DNA from 3 places in the Methylophaga sp. F7 genome. Region 1 is predicted to be linked to each of the others. Evidence: predicted binding sites of a transcription regulator. Region 1 holds the regulator's gene; each other region holds the start of a gene.

Region 1 (6,441 bases):
CTTTCCGTTCAATACGCGAAATTTGAATTACCGGGTAATCTCACAAGAAGCCTTTTGGGTAGCCTTACCCCGACAACATAGTTTAAGCAAATATGAGTCACTGCAACCACATCAACTGCCAATAAACGAGTTATTACTATTAGCCGAAGGGCATTGTATGCGTGAGCATGCTATCAGTGCCTGTCAATTACCCGCTTCAGCACAACGGCGCAGTGTACAGGCGACCAGCTTGTACACGCTGATAGAAATGGTGGCAAGCGGTTTAGGGATTACCTTGATTCCACAAATGGCTATTAATTCCGATATGGTGCGTCATGCCGATATCTGTTTGCGACCGTTAAAACAGGATAGTCTGGCAAAACGTGAAATTGGCCTGGTGTGGCGTCCTAGCTTTCGCCGAACCAGTACACTTGAACAGCTTGCCTTGAGTTTTGCTGAAGCAATGGACGAAACATCTGATTAATGGTTAACCGCATAATCTGAACGCAGTTGTATAAAGCTTTGACGGATTAACACCGAGGTAAAAGGTGCTTGAAACCTTGCGGCAAGCAAAGCTCTTGGATTGATTAAAAAAACGGCATTTTCCAGGTCCTGTTCGGGGTAGGCTCTGCTTCTGGTAAAAAAATTCTTTAACGATTTATTTTCCGATGGTGTGCCATTAACAGTGATAATTCGAGCATCAACATCATGGGAATGGACAAGTGCAGTCAGTTCATCTATTTGCTGGCCACCAATATCTATAAGCACCAGTTGAACTGATCGATTTGCTAGCCCATCTTTAAGGTTTTTTAATACACGGAAAATAGCCTCACAATCATGGCAGCCAACAGACGGAATAAAGACAAAGCTCCACTTGCCAGAAAAAGCATCATTGGTAAATACGGAATGATCACTGGTATAAGCAAGAAACTGGGGTATTTCCAAGGTTGGCTCAAAGACTGTCAACATAGAACTGCTGCTATTTGATGATTCTGCTGGCGGCGGCTGTTGACTCAGTGTTAAAAAAAGCAATAGCAATAAAACAACCAAGCTAAGATATGTCAGTAAAAAACGCTTAGAATGAACATTTTTAAACATATTTTGCATTTTTAGCGCCTCACACGCTGAAAGCGTTTATCCAATAAAATAAGCGACTATGAAAGAAAAACTGCTTAAGTCTACCTTGGTTGTCAGTTTAATGACCTTTTTATCCCGAATTTTGGGATTTGTTCGAGATATTGTCATTGCCAGACTTCTTGGGGCAGGGATGGGCGCTGACGTATTTTTTGTTGCCTTTAAGATTCCAAATTTTCTCCGTCGCCTGTTTGCAGAAGGGGCTTTTTCACAAGCGTTTATCCCTGTTCTTGCTGAATATCGCGAACGCGGTGATCAGGATCTGAAACAGCTTATTGCCGCAACCAGCGGGACTCTTGCAGGCGTATTATTTTTTATTACGCTGATAGGAGTAATCGCCGCCCCCATAATTATTCTGATTTTTGCTCCAGGATTTATTGATCAGCCTGAAAAATTACAACTGGCCAGAGAACTGTTAAGGATTACTTTTCCATACATACTGTTCGTTTCACTTACCGCATTGGCCAGCTCCATTTTAAACAGCTTTGGTAAGTTTGCCGTGCCGGCATTTACACCCGTTTTTCTCAACATTTCAATGATTGGCTGTGCGTTATGGCTGGCACCACATCTGGATGAACCGGTAAAAGCGCTTGCCTGGGGGGTGTTTATCGGCGGGGTAGTGCAGCTACTGTTTCAAATGCCATTTTTAATGAAAATTGGCAGTTTGCCAAAACCACATTGGGGCTGGAAAGATGAAGGTGTGCAAAAAATTCTGCGATTGATGATACCAGCCATGTTTGGTGTATCGGTTTCACAAATCAACTTATTGCTGGATACGTTACTGGCTTCTTTTCTCATCACCGGCAGCATTTCATGGCTGTATTATTCTGATCGACTGGTCGAATTTCCATTAGGCATCCTGGGGATTGCACTGGCCACTGTAATATTACCCAATCTCTCGAAGAAACACGCCACAGCCTCCATGCAGGAGTTTTCACACACCATTGACTGGGCGTTACGCTGGGTATTTTTAATCGGTACTCCTGCTGCTATCGGCCTGATTATTCTTGCTGAACCGTTGTTGCTTACCTTGTTTCAATATGGCGAATTCACGCCAAATGATGCCCATCAGGCATCATTAAGCTTGATGGCATATGGTTTGGGCTTATTGCCGTTTATTTTTATCAAGGTACTTGCACCGGGCTTTTATGCCCGTCAGGACACCAAAACCCCTGTCAAAATCGGCATTATTGCGATGATAAGCAATATGGGACTGAACATTGTGTTGATGATTTATCTGGCCCATGTGGGGCTGGCTTTAGCCACGGCTTTATCAGCGATGCTCAATGCTGGCTTACTGTATTACACACTTCGAAAAAAAGCAGTCTATCAACCCATTGCTGGCTGGGGCTTATTTTTTGTCCGTATGCTGCTCGCCAATATCGTATTAGTAGCGTTCTTGTTATGGGTAACGCCGATTAATGGCGATTGGATAAGCTGGAGTGGCTGGCATCGGTTTGGCATATTGATGGGGCTGATAACGACTTCTGCAATTGTTTATTTTGCTGTATTAACGCTATGTGGCGTCAGGCTGAAAACATTAGTCACACCACAAAGCCAGGAATAAAAAAAGCCCTCCATCAGGAGGGCTTTTTAGGGCCTTAGAGAGGAATTTAGAAACGGCGGCCTATACCGATACCATAAACAAAGGGATCAATATCAGCATCAATTTTTGCGCTATTGGTGCCAAGTACATTTTTGAAACTGGCTGTCGTATCAATGTCCAGATATTTGACATCCATATTGATAAACCAATCCTGATTGATGGCAATATCCACCCCGGCTTGTGCAGCCCAACCCCAGGAGCTGTCCAGTTTGACCTTATCGCCTGGACTGCTAAGTAAAGAACTGCTCGGAACTTCTTCATCAAAGAAGTAGGTGTAGTTCACCCCGGCCCCGATATAAGGACGAATATTTGAGCCTGGCAAAAAGTGATATTGCAGCGTCAATGTGGGTGGCAGTACTTTAGTATCAATGACGTCACCCAGAGCAGCCCAGCTTTTCTCACCGGTAACCGTGTGTTCTGAATAACCTAAAATCAACTCTACTCCCCAGTTGCGGTTGATCATATAGGTAATATCCAGTTCTGGAACCGTATCGCTATCGACTTTTACCCCTTTAAATCCAGTATCTGCACCATTGAGGCTGAGAGTGCCGCTGCTATCATTTGGATTCACATTGATAACACGTCCCCGTATTAACCAGTCACCGGCCTCATAAGCCATCACGGTTGAAACAGGGCTGGCAAGACCAGCAGCAAGCAGGATTGAGGAAATCAGGGGAATTTTTTTCATGGCACGACTCCGAATAATGATCTGTTGTGGAACACAATTTCAGATCATACGGAGTATCTGGAGATCAACATTGATCCAGGTCAATAAAGTGCGGTTCAGGCTATCCGCAGCGTTGTTTTAATGCTGGCAGGTCTAAAATCGTTACTTCTTTGCCCTGAATCGACAATAGCTGCTGATCCTGTAACTGGGTAAATAAACGACTGACCGTTTCAATCGCCAATCCCAGATGGTTGGCAATATCCCCACGGGACATGGTCAATTGAAATGACATCGACGAGTAACCACGTTCACTGAAACGTTGTGATAGAGACAGTAAAAAACTAATCAGCTTTTCCTGGGCGGTTTTTTTGCCGAGAGACAACAATAAATTTTTATCCGATGACAATTCTTTGCTCAAACGGGTCATCAATTGATTTTGCAACTCCGGGATAGTCGCACTGAATTCCTGCAGGCGCTCATAAGGCAATTCGCAAACACTGCTGGCTTCAAGTGCCCGGGCTGTGGATAAATAACGTTGCTGGTAAATTGCATCCATACCAATAAATTCACCGGGGAAATAAAAGCTGGTGACCTGTTCGCGCCCATCCGTCGCAGAGATCGTGGTTTTGAACGAACCAGAACGAACAACAAAGATTGTTTTAAAAGTAGAGGAGGGTTCAAACAGAATCTGGTGGCGTTTATATCCAGCACTGCGTTTAATGATTTGATCGAGCTTGGTCAGGTCATCCCGATGCAGCCCCAAGGGCAGGCATAACCGATACAAAGCACATGATTGACAGGCGAGCTGATGATGATGTTCAACCTTAGCCAAGTCCTCAAATAATGGCGTAATCACCCGAGCTTGTGTCATTTTATTATCCGTAAAAAAGTCACAGGACATGATAACGCTTCAAACCCGCCACTGAAACAGTTATTATTTGTTTTTATTTCAGTTTTCAGGAAAGCAAATGACCGTTCGTAGCGCCACTGTTGCGCGTAACACGCTCGAAACTCAAATTGAAGTCTCCATCAATCTGGATGGAAGCGGAAAATTTCAATCCGAAACCGGCGTGCCATTCCTTGATCACATGATGGAACAGATTGCCCGTCACGGTTTATTCGACCTGCAAATCAACGCCAAAGGCGATCTGCACATTGATGCTCATCATACCGTTGAGGATGTTGGTATCACAATTGGTCAGGCATTAAAAAAAGCGCTGGGGGATAAAAAAGGTGTGGTCCGTTATGGTCATTCCTATGTCCCACTGGATGAAGCTTTGTCTCGTGTAGTATTGGATTTATCTGGCCGACCCGGCTTTGAATTCGATGTGACATTTACTCGAGACAAAATCGGTGAATTTGATGTTGATTTGTTTTATGAATTCTTTCAGGGTTTAGTCAATCATGCCGGTATTACATTGCATATTGATAATCTTAAAGGCCGAAATGCGCATCATATTGCTGAAACCATTTTTAAAGCGTTCGGTCGGGCCCTGCGAATGGCTGTCACATTAGATGAACGAGCCTTACAGCAATTGCCATCCACCAAGGGCGCATTATAATCGGTTAACGATTTTATAACTCTCACATTCTAGAGCAGGTCTTTGTTTTATGCGTTGCGTTGCAGTTATTGATTACGGCATGGGTAATTTACGCTCAGTCTCCAAAGCATTGGAAGCCGTAGCTGATAACCACACTAAAATTCTCGTTACCGCTGATCCGTCAGAGATTCGGGCAGCAGATCACATCGTATTCCCGGGTGTCGGCGCGATTCGTGACTGTATGGCGGAACTCAAAAAACTTGAACTCGACAGGCTCATCTGTGAAATGGCCAGCAAAAAACCTTTTCTGGGAATTTGTCTGGGTATGCAGGCTTTATTAACGCATAGTCAGGAAAACCAAGGCTCGGCTGGATTGGACATCATTGAAGGTGACGTTCTGTATTTTAAAGAAGCGGTTGAGCAGGGCCTGAAAGTACCACACATGGGCTGGAATGAAGTCGAACAAACCTGCGTCCACCCCTTATGGCAAGATATACCACAGAATAGTCGCTTTTATTTTGTTCATAGTTTTTATGTACAGCCTGCCGATGAAACCAAAATCTCTGGTCGTAGTCATTACGCTTTACCTTTTGCAGCAGCGTTGGCGCATGAAAACCTTTTTGCAGTACAGTTTCACCCCGAAAAAAGCCAGCATGCCGGCTTACAGTTATTGAAAAATTTTATTAATTGGGACGGTCAGTCCTGACATTTTGTTTGATGGAGAAAGCGTTATGTTATTAATCCCTGCCATTGATCTTAAAGAGGGTCACTGCGTTCGATTGCGTCAGGGACGCATGGAAGATAACACCGTATTTTCAGAAGATCCGCTGGCGGTTGCAACCAGATGGGTTGAAGCCGGTGCCAAACGTTTGCACATGGTGGATCTGGACGGTGCTTTTGCGGGTAATCCGGTTAACGCTGATGTTATTCATCGAATTTGCGCTGCATTTCCTGATCTTGATGTACAGGTTGGTGGTGGCATTCGTGATGAAGACACCATCCAAACCTACCTGGATGCTGGTGTTCGCTATGTCATTATTGGCACAAAAGCCATCAATGCTCCGCATTTCGTTGGCGATGTTTGTGCCGAGTTTCCGGGTCATATTATTGTTGGTCTCGACGCCAAAGACGGCAAGGTTGCAATCGATGGCTGGTCCAAGTTGTCCAATCACGATGTCATCGATATTGCCCAACAGTTTGAACAGGATGGTGTTGAGGCTATTATTTACACCGATATCAGCCGAGACGGCATGATGCAGGGTGTTAATCTTGAGTCCACTCGTGACCTTGCTCGCGCCATTAATATCCCGGTAATTGCTTCCGGCGGTGTCAGCAACTATGACGATATCAAGGCCCTTTGCCATTACGAATCAGAAGGTGTTATGGGGGCCATTATCGGCCGTGCAATCTATGAAGGCACCATCGATCTGGCGGAAGGTCAATCGCTGGCTGATCGTTTGAATCCACCGTTACAGTTCTGATATGGCACTGGCAAAACGCATAATTCCCTGTCT
Region 2 (6,441 bases), 1.1 Mb from region 1:
GACCAGTCGTCTAGTAACTGTAAACCAGTAAATTTGATTTTAATGGCCTAGTTTTAATCGATGTTATTGGAACTTATGAACTCCTGAACTAATTTAGACAGAAAGGTTCGTACTATTTAAAGGCTTCATGAAAATGGATTCATAATGAATATTGGAGGCAAACATGCAAATCACTAAAATGACAGGTTCGATGGTGGCATTATTACTGAGTCTTTCATCTGTATCGGCTCATGCTGAGGAAAATGATGTAGAGACGGTAGCGAAGATAGTCGATATTCAGCATGAGTTATTTGATGGACCTCATGAAGGTTTTCGATCTGTTCATGCGAAAGGTGTGGTGTTAAAAGGTGATTTTTATCCAGATGAATCTGCTTCGCGAATATCCAAAGCAGAACATTTCAACACTGATGCTGCGACTCCTATCGTTGTAAGGTTTTCAAATGGCACCGGCATTCCGGATATTGCCGATAATGATCCACGAGGAATCATCAAGGGAATGGCCGTCCGTTTTAGTCTGAAAGATGACGAATACACGGACCTGGTATTAAGTTCAGTACCAAGGTTTCCTGCTGCAACCCCAAAGGAATTTCTACAGTTTTTGACGGCGGTTAAAAATTCTGCAAACAGCGAAGAATCACCCACGCCGTTAAAGAAATATATTCAGGAAAATCCAGCTGCCAAAGCTTTTGCGAACTATCCAAAACCGGTGCCGGCCAGTTTTGCGGTGTTGTCATATCACAGCATTAATGCGTTTAAATTTACCAATGAGCTTGGTCAATCAGTTTATGGACGTTATATCGTTGAGCCTTTTGAAGATGAAAAAATGCTTGGACAGAAAGTAGCCGGTGAACAGAATAAAGATTATCTGATGAATGAAATTCGTGAACGCTTGCCGCGAGAACTAGTGAAGTTTCATTTAAAACTGCAAATTGCTAATGAAAATGATGAAGTGGATGATGCTACGGTAATCTGGCCAGAAAGTCGTGAAGTGGTTGAGTTAGGAACCATTGTTATAGAAGCGGTAAGAGGTAATGCATTGGAATATGAACGCAAAACCATGTTTAACCCACTGGCTTTGCCGGAGGGTATTGAACCTTCAGACGATCCAATATTACTGGCTCGCCCTGCAGCCTATGCGGTCAGTTTTCAACATCGTGCAGAATAAAATCCAAATGAATTTTTAAAGGAGCAATATGAGCAACACACCCACCACATTGAGAGACATTGTCGGCCTAGGCCATCAGCCAGCCCATTTAAGTCATTCAGCATTGATCATGGTTGATTGTCAAAATACTTATCGTGTGGGAGTTATGCAGCTCACTGGCGTGGAAAAAGCTATTTTGGAAGCCAAAGCTTTGCTGGAACGTGCAAGGGCGTTAAATATCCCTATCATTCATATTCAACATGATGGAGGTGTGGGCTCACCTTACGATCTCACTACGGATATTGGTCAGATTTCCAATGAAGTGGCACCTCAAGACGGGGAATACGTTATTACTAAAAACTTTCCCAATGCATTTGTGCAAACTGAATTGGATCAAAGACTGAAATCACTGAATATTGAAAATATAGTGTTGGCAGGATTTATGACACATATGTGTGTAAATTCCACCGCGCATGGCGGATTTAATCTGGGGTATAAACCTACTGTTGTGGCCAGTACGACTGCAACCCGCCCGCTTCAGGCTGCTGGTGGCAAAGTTATTTCGGCTGAACAGGTTCAGGATGGCGCGATTGCTTCAACTCGAGATTTATATGCGGCAGTAGTTGATAGGGTTTCAGACCTGTCTGATTAACAGCTCAATAGAAAAGCCCGCCAGTTATCAACTCTGGCGGGCTTTTTTACTTATTCCTTTTCAAATGGAACAGGAATCGGTGTGTCGCCAGTAGAGGGTGGCAATTGTGGTACGGCAAATTGAGGCTGGTCACCCGTCAGGGTTTTCAAAAATGCCGTTATGTTTTGAATGTCCTGTTTTTCCAGCTTCTGTCCCAGTTGCAGTCTGGCCATCACATCGACGGCATCTTCCAGTTTCCAATAGGCACCGTCATGGAAGTATGGGTAAGTCAATTCAACATTGCGTAAAGTTGGTACTTTGAATGAAAAGCGATCGGCATCTTTACCGGTCACTGCAATACGTCCTTCAGCCGGGTTTTCGGTCTGGTAGGGTTCCATAATCCCCATTTTCTGGAATGAACTGCCACCTACAGCAGCCCCGTTATGACAAGCCACACAACCGATTTCTTTAAATTTCTGATAACCGGCAATTTCAGTGTCAGTCAAGGCATTGTCACTGCCTTTAAGCCAAAGATCAAAACGGGAATTGGGAGTGACCAGGGTTTCTTCAAAAGCTGCTATGGCATTGGTAACCTGATCCAGAGTAATCTCATTACTGCCATAGATTTTATTGAATGCTGCAACGTATTGTGGAATCGAACGCAAAACATCAATGGCCAGAGAGTGGCTAAAAGCCATTTCCATCGGATTAGCAATTGGTCCGGCAGCCTGTTCCTGCAAATCGGCTGCCCGACCATCCCAGAACTGGGCCAGATTCATACTGGAATTGAGTACGGTGGGAGAGTTGATTGGTCCTTGCTGCCAATTATGACCAATGGAAGTCGGCAAGTTATCACTGCCTCCCATACTGAGATTATGACAGGAATTACAAGATATGAACCCTGAGCGGGAGAGTCTGGGGTCAAAAAAAGTTTTTTCCCGAGTTCAACTTTGGCGGGTTCGGTAATAATAAATGGCTGTATCGGTTTGATGGGCTCATTTCTAAAATTATCTGCCAACACAAGGGATATATTTAAAAACGTTATAAGTCCTACCATTAGTGTTTTATACATTACTTACCTCACTTATCTGATTAACAACAGATGTTGATAATTTGATTTTAGGGAGACTTATTATTTGCTGTAGGGTTATCGGGCTTTGATTTGATCTGGATCATAAGATCCAATTTACGGGATAAAAAATTCTTGTTCGATAGTAATTGTTATCATAACTAAAAATAATTAAGAGAGAGAAAACCATGCCTTTAAAACACATCATCTGGTTGGGGGGCTTTTAACTGTTTTATCCCTGCCAGTTTTAGCAACAGAGATTGAATGGCCGGTTTATGGTGGCGATAATCTACATCAACGGCACAGTAAGCTGGTCCAAATTAACAAAAGCAATGTTATGGAGCTGGTTGAAGCATGGGAATTTGATACCGGTGTAAATGAAACCTTTCAGGCAACACCGGTGGTTCAGAATGGTGTGATGTATGTTTCTTTGCCGTTTAACGATGTGGTCGCACTGGATGCCGCGAGTGGTCAACAATTATGGCGTTATGAGCATGATTTAGATGAAGATTATCCCATTTGCTGTGGTCCTGCCAATCGCGGTGTGGCTGTATCAAATGGTATGGTTTTTACCGGCACCATTGATGCCAGATTGATTGCATTGGATGCCAAAACAGGAGAAAAACGCTGGGATAATCGTGTTGTTGATGAAAACAGTGGTATTCAGGAAGATGTTAGTACGCTGGACGATACTGAACTGGGCAGCGTCTCCGGTACCTCGGGAGCGGGCATCAATATGGCCCCGATGATTTATCAGGATACAGTCATTATTGGCATCACCGGCGTGGGATATGGATTACATCTTGATGCTACGGATTCTGATTCACCTTTGGGCGCTGTAGTCGGTATCGCCGGGAAATATGGGCGCCGTGGTTTCATGGCAGGATATGACATCGAAACTGGTAAACAAAAATGGCAGTTTGACACCATCAAGTCTGAAAATTGGGAAGGTGATTTTGTTACCAAAACAGCTGATGGGGTGAAATTACCTCGCGATATAGCAAAAGAAAAAGCCGCTCTGGAACAGCACGGTGACGCCTGGCGTTATGGTGGTGCTTCGGCATGGAGTACGCCGGTTATTGACCCATATACTGGCATTCTGCATTTTGGTACCGGTAATCCATCACCGCAAATGGAAGGCTCATCCAGACCAGGTGATAATCTTTACAGCAGTTCATTACTAGCACTTGATGCCAACAGTGGCGATTATCGCTGGCATTACCAACAAGTCCCGCATGACAGCTGGGGTTATGATGTAGCCAGTCCGCCGGTTTTATTTGATATTACCATTAAGGGGCAACCTACTCCCGCAATTGGTCAGGCTGGTAAAACGGGCTGGTTTTATGTACATGACAGACGTAATGGTAAGTTTCTCTATAAAAGCGAAGCCTTTGTCCCGCAAAAAAACATGTTTGAACTTCCCAGCAGTGAAGGAACGATTATTTATCCTGGTGTAATGGGCGGTGCAAACTGGTCGCCCGTTTCAGTGGATGCTCGCAGACGTTTGGTATTTATTGCCGCCATTCACTGGCCGGTGGAATATAAATTACACAAACAGGCTGCCAAGGATGGAGAAGAAGCGGTGCGTTATTCTTCGATGTCTCCTTTAAATACTCCTGAAAAACATGGTTTATTAACTGCAATTGATTTAGATAGTGGAGAAATAGTCTGGCAGGTCAAAACTGAAAATCCATTGATAGGCGGCGTTTTAAGTACAGCCAGTGGTCTGGTGTTCACCGGAGAAGGGAGCGGTGAACTGATGGCCTTTGATGCTGATTCGGGAGAAAAACGCTGGAGTGGTAAAACGGAAGCGGGCGTCAATGCGCCACCGATTACATACAGTGTTAATGGTAAACAGCATATTGCTGTTGCGGTGGGTGGCAATCGTCTGTTTGGTTTCAAAACCGGACAGAAAATCAAGGTATGGCGTTTACCCTGAAGATTTACAGATTAATAAATCCTGATGAACGGAGTTCAGATGGCTGAATACGCTGCATATGATGGAAACGACTTATAGATGAATAGCATCCAGACCAGGATGATTCTACTTTGTGTCAGTCTGATTTTACTGACAGCTTTCGCGATGCAGCTGAGTCATGGTTGGTTTATTCATAAACATAATCAGCAGCAAATCCGTGAACAGGTGGCAAATGCTGCTTATTTTCTGCATCAGTACATCGACAGCCGGGAAACCAATTTACATTACGCCACCAGAGTCATTATTCAGGACTTTGGATTCAGAGAAGCTGTTGCCACCAATAATGTGCCAACCATTACCAGCATGCTCACTAACCATGCTGGCCGCATTCAGGCAGATTTAATGTTGGTGCTCAATGATAACGGTGAGCTGATTGCAGCGAATGAGTTGGATTTTCCACTCTCTGATCTGGCCGATATCAACTGGCTGGCGGTTCATGGCATCAGTCAACAGGGTCAGTTTGTAGAAATAAACAATCGTTTGTATCGTTTATTCAGCGTACCCATAAATGCACCACATCAAGTCGCCATCAGTATTATCGCGTTTGAAATAAATGAACCTTTATTGGAAGAATTAAAGCTCAAAACCGGGTTGGATATTGTGTTTGAATCTACCCATACAGATTTATTTTTAACGACATTGCCAATTCATAAAGCTGAGTTCGACCATATTCTGCAAACGACTAATGAGCCTGACTTATGGTGGCAAAGGTCTCAATTTTTATTGGAAGAGGTTAAGTTAAAAAACGTTAATAAACAGCCCATACAATTATTTTTGTTGGCAGATTTATCCATTTTTCATCGGGTTTTTGATCGACTGAATTATTCTCTGCTAGGTTTAACGTTATTTATTGTGATAATAAGTGTAGTGCTCAGTACTTTGCTGGCCAAGCGGCTGGCAAATCCACTGTCCCATCTATACAAGGATTTGATTTACCGAGCGACCCATGATCATTTAACGACAATTCTAAATCGTCATGCTGCTATCGAACGGATCACCGAAGAGCTCGCGCGCTCAAGACGTAGTGACAAAATTTATTGTGTCGCATTATGTGACATAGATAATTTTAAAAAGATTAATGATACCTATGGTCATGCATCAGGTGACGAGGTATTACGCCGCTTTGCCAGTCGCCTGAAATCCACTTTGCGAAGCTATGATGTGTTGGGAAGATTTGGTGGTGAAGAATTCTTGGTCGCTTTGCAATTAAAACCGGAAGAGGCAACAGCATCTTTTGAAAGATTAAGATCTGTTATAGCGGATACCCCCATTCCAAGTGGTTCCCAGTTAATTCCGGTAACCATGAGTTGCGGTGTTTGTCTGCTATGGCCTGAAGAGCCTGTGCCGCCGATGGATGTGATTCTACATGCAGCCGATACGGCGTTATACAGAGCAAAAGAGCATGGACGTAATCAGGTGATTTTTACCCATGTTCCCACTTTCCCGGTTGTAGAAGCGGATATTGACGATAAAATTGAATTATAGATAGATAATGTTTTCACGCAATGGTGCCAATCGGGCAAGCAGCTGATTTTGAATGCGGTGAGGGATTCCCTCAGCCTCCATAGCATTAATCAATAAATCCACCAAGTGATTAAAATCACTTTCATTGATATTCA
Region 3 (6,441 bases), 860 kb from region 1:
TTTTCTTTGTTTTTTGGGCGTAAAGCCCAGAAATACATACCAAACATCAGTAAGAAAATAACAACCGTCAGAATGGTACCGACCCAATCACTTACGGTCATTGCAGACCAGTTTGTCTTAAAATAAGACAGAAAATCACTCACGGTAATCTCTTCCTGGTTCAAATTGAATCATGGTGCCAAGCACTTGCAGATAAGCTACCAGAGCATCCATTTCAGTTTTGCCTTCTACGACTTCAGCTGCTCCCAGAATTTCTTCATCGCTATAAGGAACCCCCAGAACTTTCATTGCTTTGAGTCGTTTAATCATACCTTCACCATCAATGGTCGATTCGTCCAGCCAAGGATACCTAGGCATAACGGATTCAGGCACAACAGAACGTGGGTCACGTAAATGCTGAATATGCCATGCATCAGAGTATTTACCACCAACACGCGCTAAATCCGGTCCGGTACGTTTTGACCCCCATTGAAACGGGTGATCATATTTGGACTCTACCGCCAATGAATAATGACCATAACGATCTTTTTCATCACGAAATGGACGCACCATTTGTGAATGACACAGATAGCAACCTTCCCGCTGATAAACATCACGTCCAGCTAACTCCAGTGCAGTGTACGGACGTACACCCTGCAGTTCTTCGTATTCAGGATAGACATCATCCTCAAAAGTGTTATCCAGATAGAACAATGGCACGATCTCGACAATACCACCAACAGAGACTACCAAAGCTGTTGCCAGTACCAATCCCCAGACGTTTACCTCTACCCACTCTTGAAAGCTAATGCGTTTATTAGATTTTTTAGCCATGCTGATACCCTCAAATATTCGCTGCAGTTGCCATTTCGGCGGACGGTTTTGCAATCGCGCGGCGAATAGTCACTGTTACGTTAAACAGCATGATGACCGCACCCAGGAAGAAGATCAGTCCGCCAATTGCACGCATCGCATAATAAGGATGCATCTGTGCTACAGACTCAACAAAGGTGTAGGCCAAATTGCCATATTCATCATATGCACGCCACATCAGACCTTGCATGATGCCTGAAACCCACATTGCGGTGATGTAAATTGCGGTACCAATTGTCGCCATCCAGAAATGCAGATTGACCAGCTTGACCGAATACATGGTTGTGCCCCACATACGTTCAACCATGTGATACAACGCACCCACAGAGACCATGGCAACCCAGCCAAGCGCTCCTGAGTGAACGTGACCGATGGTCCAGTCAGTGTAATGAGACAACGCATTTACGGTTTTCGAAGCCATAACTGGACCTTCGAAAGTTGACATCGCATAGAACGCTAAAGAAACGATCAGGAAACGTAAAATATAGTCCGTGCGTAATTTGTCCCACGCACCGCTCAGTGTAAACATACCGTTTAACGCACCACCCCATGAAGGAATAATCATCGCAAGGGAGATGGCTGCACCCAGTGAACCGGTCCAATCTGGTAGTGCGGTATATTGAAGATGGTGAGCACCCAACCAGACATAACCAAATACCAGCGCCCAGAAGTGGATAACTGAGAGGCGGTATGAGTAAACCGGACGGTTTGCCTGTTTAGGTACAAAGTAATACATGATGCCGAGGAAACCCGCTGTCAGGAAGAAACCAACAGCGTTATGACCCCACCACCATTGAATCATCGCATCCTGAACCCCGGAGAAAATGGAATAGGATTTCCACATACTGACCGGAATAGACAGACTATTGACCACATGGAGGTAGGTAATCATGATCATCATTGCCAGGAAGAACCAGTTGGCAACATAGATATGCGAAACCTTACGCACTGATAAAGTCATGATGAAATTGAACATGTAGCTTATCCAAACCACCGCAATTAAAATATCCAGCGGCCATTCCAGCTCAGCATATTCTTTTGATTGAGTCAGACCTAAAGGCAGAGTAATGATGGCACCAAGAATAATCAGGTTCCAGCCCCAGAAGGTGAACCATGCCAATTTATCACTCCACAGTCTGACGCCAGAGGTGCGTTGCACAACATAAAATGCTGTCGCCATCAAAGTCGAACCACCAAAGGCAAAGATCACCGTATTGGTATGTAATGGGCGCAGTCGACCAAAACTGATGTAAGGATTATCAAAATTCAAATCTGGCCAGGCTAACTGCGATGCAATAAATACACCCATACCCGTTCCGGCAACCAAATAGACACACGCCATATAGGCGAACCATTTGACCACTTCAAAGTTGTACTGTTGTTTCGCCTGCATAGCGATCACACCTTCTCTTTCATGAAAACTCTTTCACTGTTTCTTTATTAAGGAAACAGAACCCCATTTCATTTCATTCTGCCTAACGTTCCAACTAATGAATTTTACCGCAAAACAACTATGTTGATGATTTCAAATCCGTGATCCAGATCAATTTTGCTGGTTTTGCTTCTACTCCACTGGCTTGAAGTTATCCAAATAGGAGAATTTTCCTGACTTCATCTGACGGGGTCAAGTATTAGCAAAAAAGCTATTTCAGCAGACGCTAATAAGTAGCGTAAAAACAATGATTTAATCCATATGGTTAATATGGTTATTTACCTATTCAATTGCGGTGTATTAGTTGTCATCCGCATTAATTGTAAAAGTAAATCAATACTATTGGCTTTCTGCCTTCATTCAATAGCAAGTTATAGGTGCGGCAAGCAGCGCCAAGTGACATGGTTTCCAATGAGATCCCATACCGTGCCAAGTTGCCAGTAATTTGTAATATAGTGGGAGTAATACCTTCGTTAGTCACCATAATGACAACGTCAGCATTGAAGGATTTTATTGTTTCAATTTGAGAATCGCTAGACTGTTCAGCGAGAGTTTGAAGATCCAGTGCATCATATACACCTTCAGGGGATAAAACGCAGTCATGCGTTATTTGTTGTGGAGTTTTATTTGGTGCTTGAATCAGTAGAAAGCCGTCGCCATAACTTTTAATTACAAGAGCGTCAGTAACGGCTTCCTGACTAATTTTCATTTTTGTTAAAAACCAGCGGCATTATTAACGCGATCGCGTAATTCTTTTCCGGGTTTAAAGTGTGGTACATATTTTTCATCAAGTTTAACGGATTCACCGCTTTTTGGATTACGTCCTACTCTTGGTGGACGATGATGCAAGGTGAAACTGCCAAACCCTCTGATCTCAATACGATCGCCACGTGACAGACAATCGCTCATCTGTTCAAGAATTAACTTCACCGCTAGTTCAACGTCTCGGTAATTCAATAGAGATTGTTTTTCGGATAGTATTTCTATCAAATCAGACTTGGTCATAATTTCCTAGATTCCCGGCAGTAGACTTTTGGGTTATGCCTTAAATAAAAAGGCAGCTGTATAACAAGAAAATGAGCATCCGGTCTGACCGGATGCTCACCCAATGATCAGATTAGCTATCTTTCTGATTCATTTGTTCTTTCAGCAAATCACCTAAAGTGGTATTGCCGGAACTAACATTACTGTACTCTTTCACTGCTTCAGATTCTTCCTGATCATCCTTAGCTTTGATTGACAGAGTCAGCGTGCGATCCTTGCGAGACATTCCTGTAAATTTAGCTTCAACGTCATCACCGATATTCAGCACTTTGCTGGCATCTTCGATACGCTCACGTGCGATATCAGCTACGCGAACGTAACCTTCTACACCTTCAGCCAATTCAATCGTTGCACCTTTAGCATCAACTGCAATGACTTTACCGTTCACAACAGTGCCACGTGGGTGTTCAGACAGATAAGCTGAGAATGGATCGTCCTGCAATTGTTTGATACCCAGTGAAATGCGTTCACGTTCAGGGTCAATCGCCAATACAACCGCTTCTACTTCATCGCCTTTTTTGAAGTCACGAATTAATTCTTCGTTTTCTTCTTCCCAAGAGATATCTGACAAGTGAATCAGGCCGTCAATGCCGCCATCCAGGCCAATGAAGATACCGAAATCTGTGATTGATTTGATAGCGCCGCTGACTTTATCACCTTTGTTATGAGTCATTGAGAACTCTTCCCAAGGGTTAGTCTGGCACTGTTTGATACCCAGTGAGATACGACGACGTTCAGCGTCAATATCCAGAACCATAACTTCAACTTCATCACCCAAAGTAACCAGTTTAGAAGGGTGAACGTTTTTGTTGGTCCAGTCCATTTCAGACATGTGAACCAAACCTTCAACGCCATCTTCGATTTCAACAAAACAACCGTAGTCGGCAATGTTAGTGACTTTACCCTGGATGCGAGTGCTGTTTGGATAACGACGTGCGATATCTTTCCATGGATCGTCGCCCAACTGTTTCAGGCCAAGCGATACACGTTCACGTTCTTTATCAAATTTCAGAACCTGTACATCGATTTCGTCACCGATAGCGACAACTTCTGAAGGATGTTTAACACGTTTCCATGCCATATCAGTGATATGCAACAGACCATCAATACCACCCAGGTCAACAAACGCGCCGTAATCGGTCAGGTTCTTAACGATACCTTTAACCACTTTGCCTTCTTCCAATGTTTCCAGAAGGGCTTCGCGTTCAACGCTGTTCTCAGCTTCCATAATGGCACGGCGTGAAACAACGATGTTATTACGTGGGCGATCCAGCTTAATCAGTTTGAACTCAAGCTCTTTGCCTTCGAGGTGTGAAGTATCACGGATAGGACGTACATCAACAAGTGAACCCGGCAGGAACGCTCGGATGTTTTCCAGATCTACAGTGAAACCACCTTTAACCTTACCGGAAATAATACCGATAACGGTTTCATTGGCTTCAAATGCATGTTCCAATCTAATCCATGCTTCAGCGGCTTTGGCTTTTTCACGTGATAATTGTGTTGCACCAAATCCATCTTCCAGTGTTTCCAGAGAAACATCGACCAAATCACCAACAGAAACGGTGATTTCACCTTTTTCGTTCATGAATTCGGCAACTGGGATAGCGCCTTCAGATTTCAGACCTGCGTTAACCATAACAACATCAGGGCCAACATTGACTACCGTACCGGTAACAATTTTGCCTGGTTGCATTGGGGTTGCGTTTAGACTCTCTTCAAAGAGATCAGCAAAGCTTTCGCTCATTATAAATATCCTTGATCCTGTTCAGATAACAGAATCGCCCGTTAGTCCTGCGATTGCAGGAAATTAACAAAAAAACCTGCCTGGACCACCCAGACAAGTACCCTAATAAATCAGCCGATTAACGCACTGACTTTTTCTAAAACAGCTTCGATACCGAGTTGTGTTGAATCCAGAATAACGGCATCATCGGCAGGCCGTAGTGGCGCTACTTCACGTTGCATATCCCGTTCATCACGTTCTGATATTTCGGCTACGAGATCGGAAAGGTTACTATCAATTCCTTTCTCTTTCAACTGCTTATATCGTCTCTCCGCCCGAACCTCGGCACTGGCTGTAAGAAAGACTTTGTATGGCGCATCTGGAAACACCACGGTGCCCATATCGCGGCCATCTGTGACTAACCCTGGCGGTTGGCAAAAATCACGCTGTCTTTGTAATAAAGCTGAGCGAACGGCTGGAAATGCGGCAACTTTCGACGCAGCATTGCCCGCCTGTTCAGAACGAATCAGTAACGAAACATCTTCATCTTCCAGAACAACCTGCAGCTGACCATCCTTTAACACAAATTGCACATCCAGCTGACCCGCTATGGATGCCAGCGCGGTTTCATCGGTTAAATCAATTTGATGCTTTAAGGCTGCCTGAGCCAGGACACGGTAAATGGCACCACTATCCAGATAGTGCCAGCCCAGCTTTTCTGCCATCTGCTGGGCCAAAGTGCCCTTTCCGGAGCCGCTGGGTCCATCAATTGTTAATACAGGTATATCAGACATCGAAGGCATCAATCTGCAAACCACAGTCAGTCGCTAATTCGACAAAATTCGGAAATGAGGTGGCAACATTGGCACAGTCATTAATCTGTATTGCGCCGCCAGCCTGTAATGCCGCCATGGCAAATGACATCGCAATACGATGATCACCATGTCCATCCACTTCACCACTGCCAATAATTCCACCTTCGATAATCATGCCATCAGACGTAGGCTGAGCATCGATGCCGAGTGCCTGTAATCCATCAGCCATGACCTGAATTCGGTCACTCTCTTTCACCCGTAATTCTTCAGCACCCGTCAATACTGTGCGGCCTTCTGCACAGGCTGCGGCAATAAATATTGCCGGAAATTCATCAATCGCCAATGGCACCTGATCCTGAGGAATTTCAATTCCGCTCAACGGTGCATAGCGAACCCGGATATCTGCCACCGGTTCACCACCGGTTACCGCTTCGTTGCTCAAGCTTATATCCGCCCCCATTTGCTTCAAAATATTGATGACACCCGTCCGCGTAGGGTTAATACCTACATGTTGCAGAGTAATATCCGAACCCGGTGCAATAGCGGCTCCCACCATAAAGAACGTGGCCGAG

What was found. The regulator FNR, encoded in region 1, switches genes on or off when oxygen is low (the NO sensors DNR and NnrR bind a similar motif). The targets are predictions, from matches to a motif close to TTGATNTANATCAA.
Region 2: the regulator FNR is predicted to act here: its motif matches at 2,938-2,951, upstream of AC08OG_RS10445 (cytochrome-c peroxidase).
Region 3: the regulator FNR is predicted to act here: its motif matches at 2,386-2,399, upstream of ccoN (cytochrome-c oxidase, cbb3-type subunit I).

Annotation. Positions count from the first base shown of each region.
Region 1 covers NZ_CM166511.1:130,337-136,777, reverse strand. Annotated here, with positions in the region: gene AC08OG_RS00690 (hydrogen peroxide-inducible genes activator) at 1-463, shown strand, start outside; gene AC08OG_RS00685 (hypothetical protein) at 460-948, opposite strand; gene murJ (murein biosynthesis integral membrane protein MurJ) at 1,136-2,680, shown strand; gene AC08OG_RS00675 (OmpW/AlkL family protein) at 2,727-3,407, opposite strand; gene fnr (fumarate/nitrate reduction transcriptional regulator Fnr) at 3,508-4,257, opposite strand; gene hisB (imidazoleglycerol-phosphate dehydratase HisB) at 4,355-4,948, shown strand; gene hisH (imidazole glycerol phosphate synthase subunit HisH) at 4,998-5,633, shown strand; gene hisA (1-(5-phosphoribosyl)-5-[(5-phosphoribosylamino)methylideneamino]imidazole-4-carboxamide isomerase) at 5,659-6,408, shown strand.
Region 2 covers NZ_CM166511.1:2,070,032-2,076,472, reverse strand. Annotated here, with positions in the region: gene AC08OG_RS10455 (catalase family peroxidase) at 164-1,165, shown strand; gene AC08OG_RS10450 (cysteine hydrolase family protein) at 1,194-1,796, shown strand; gene AC08OG_RS10445 (cytochrome-c peroxidase) at 1,847-2,671, opposite strand; gene AC08OG_RS10440 (outer membrane protein assembly factor BamB family protein) at 3,053-4,783, shown strand; gene AC08OG_RS10435 (sensor domain-containing diguanylate cyclase) at 4,862-6,307, shown strand; gene AC08OG_RS10430 (group I truncated hemoglobin) at 6,302-6,441, opposite strand, start outside.
Region 3 covers NZ_CM166511.1:987,736-994,176, reverse strand. Annotated here, with positions in the region: gene AC08OG_RS05130 (cbb3-type cytochrome c oxidase subunit 3) at 1-143, opposite strand, end outside; gene ccoO (cytochrome-c oxidase, cbb3-type subunit II) at 136-813, opposite strand; gene ccoN (cytochrome-c oxidase, cbb3-type subunit I) at 824-2,245, opposite strand; gene AC08OG_RS05115 (Mth938-like domain-containing protein) at 2,601-2,993, opposite strand; gene AC08OG_RS05110 (integration host factor subunit beta) at 2,999-3,289, opposite strand; gene rpsA (30S ribosomal protein S1) at 3,402-5,075, opposite strand; gene cmk ((d)CMP kinase) at 5,186-5,848, opposite strand; gene aroA (3-phosphoshikimate 1-carboxyvinyltransferase) at 5,841-6,441, opposite strand, start outside.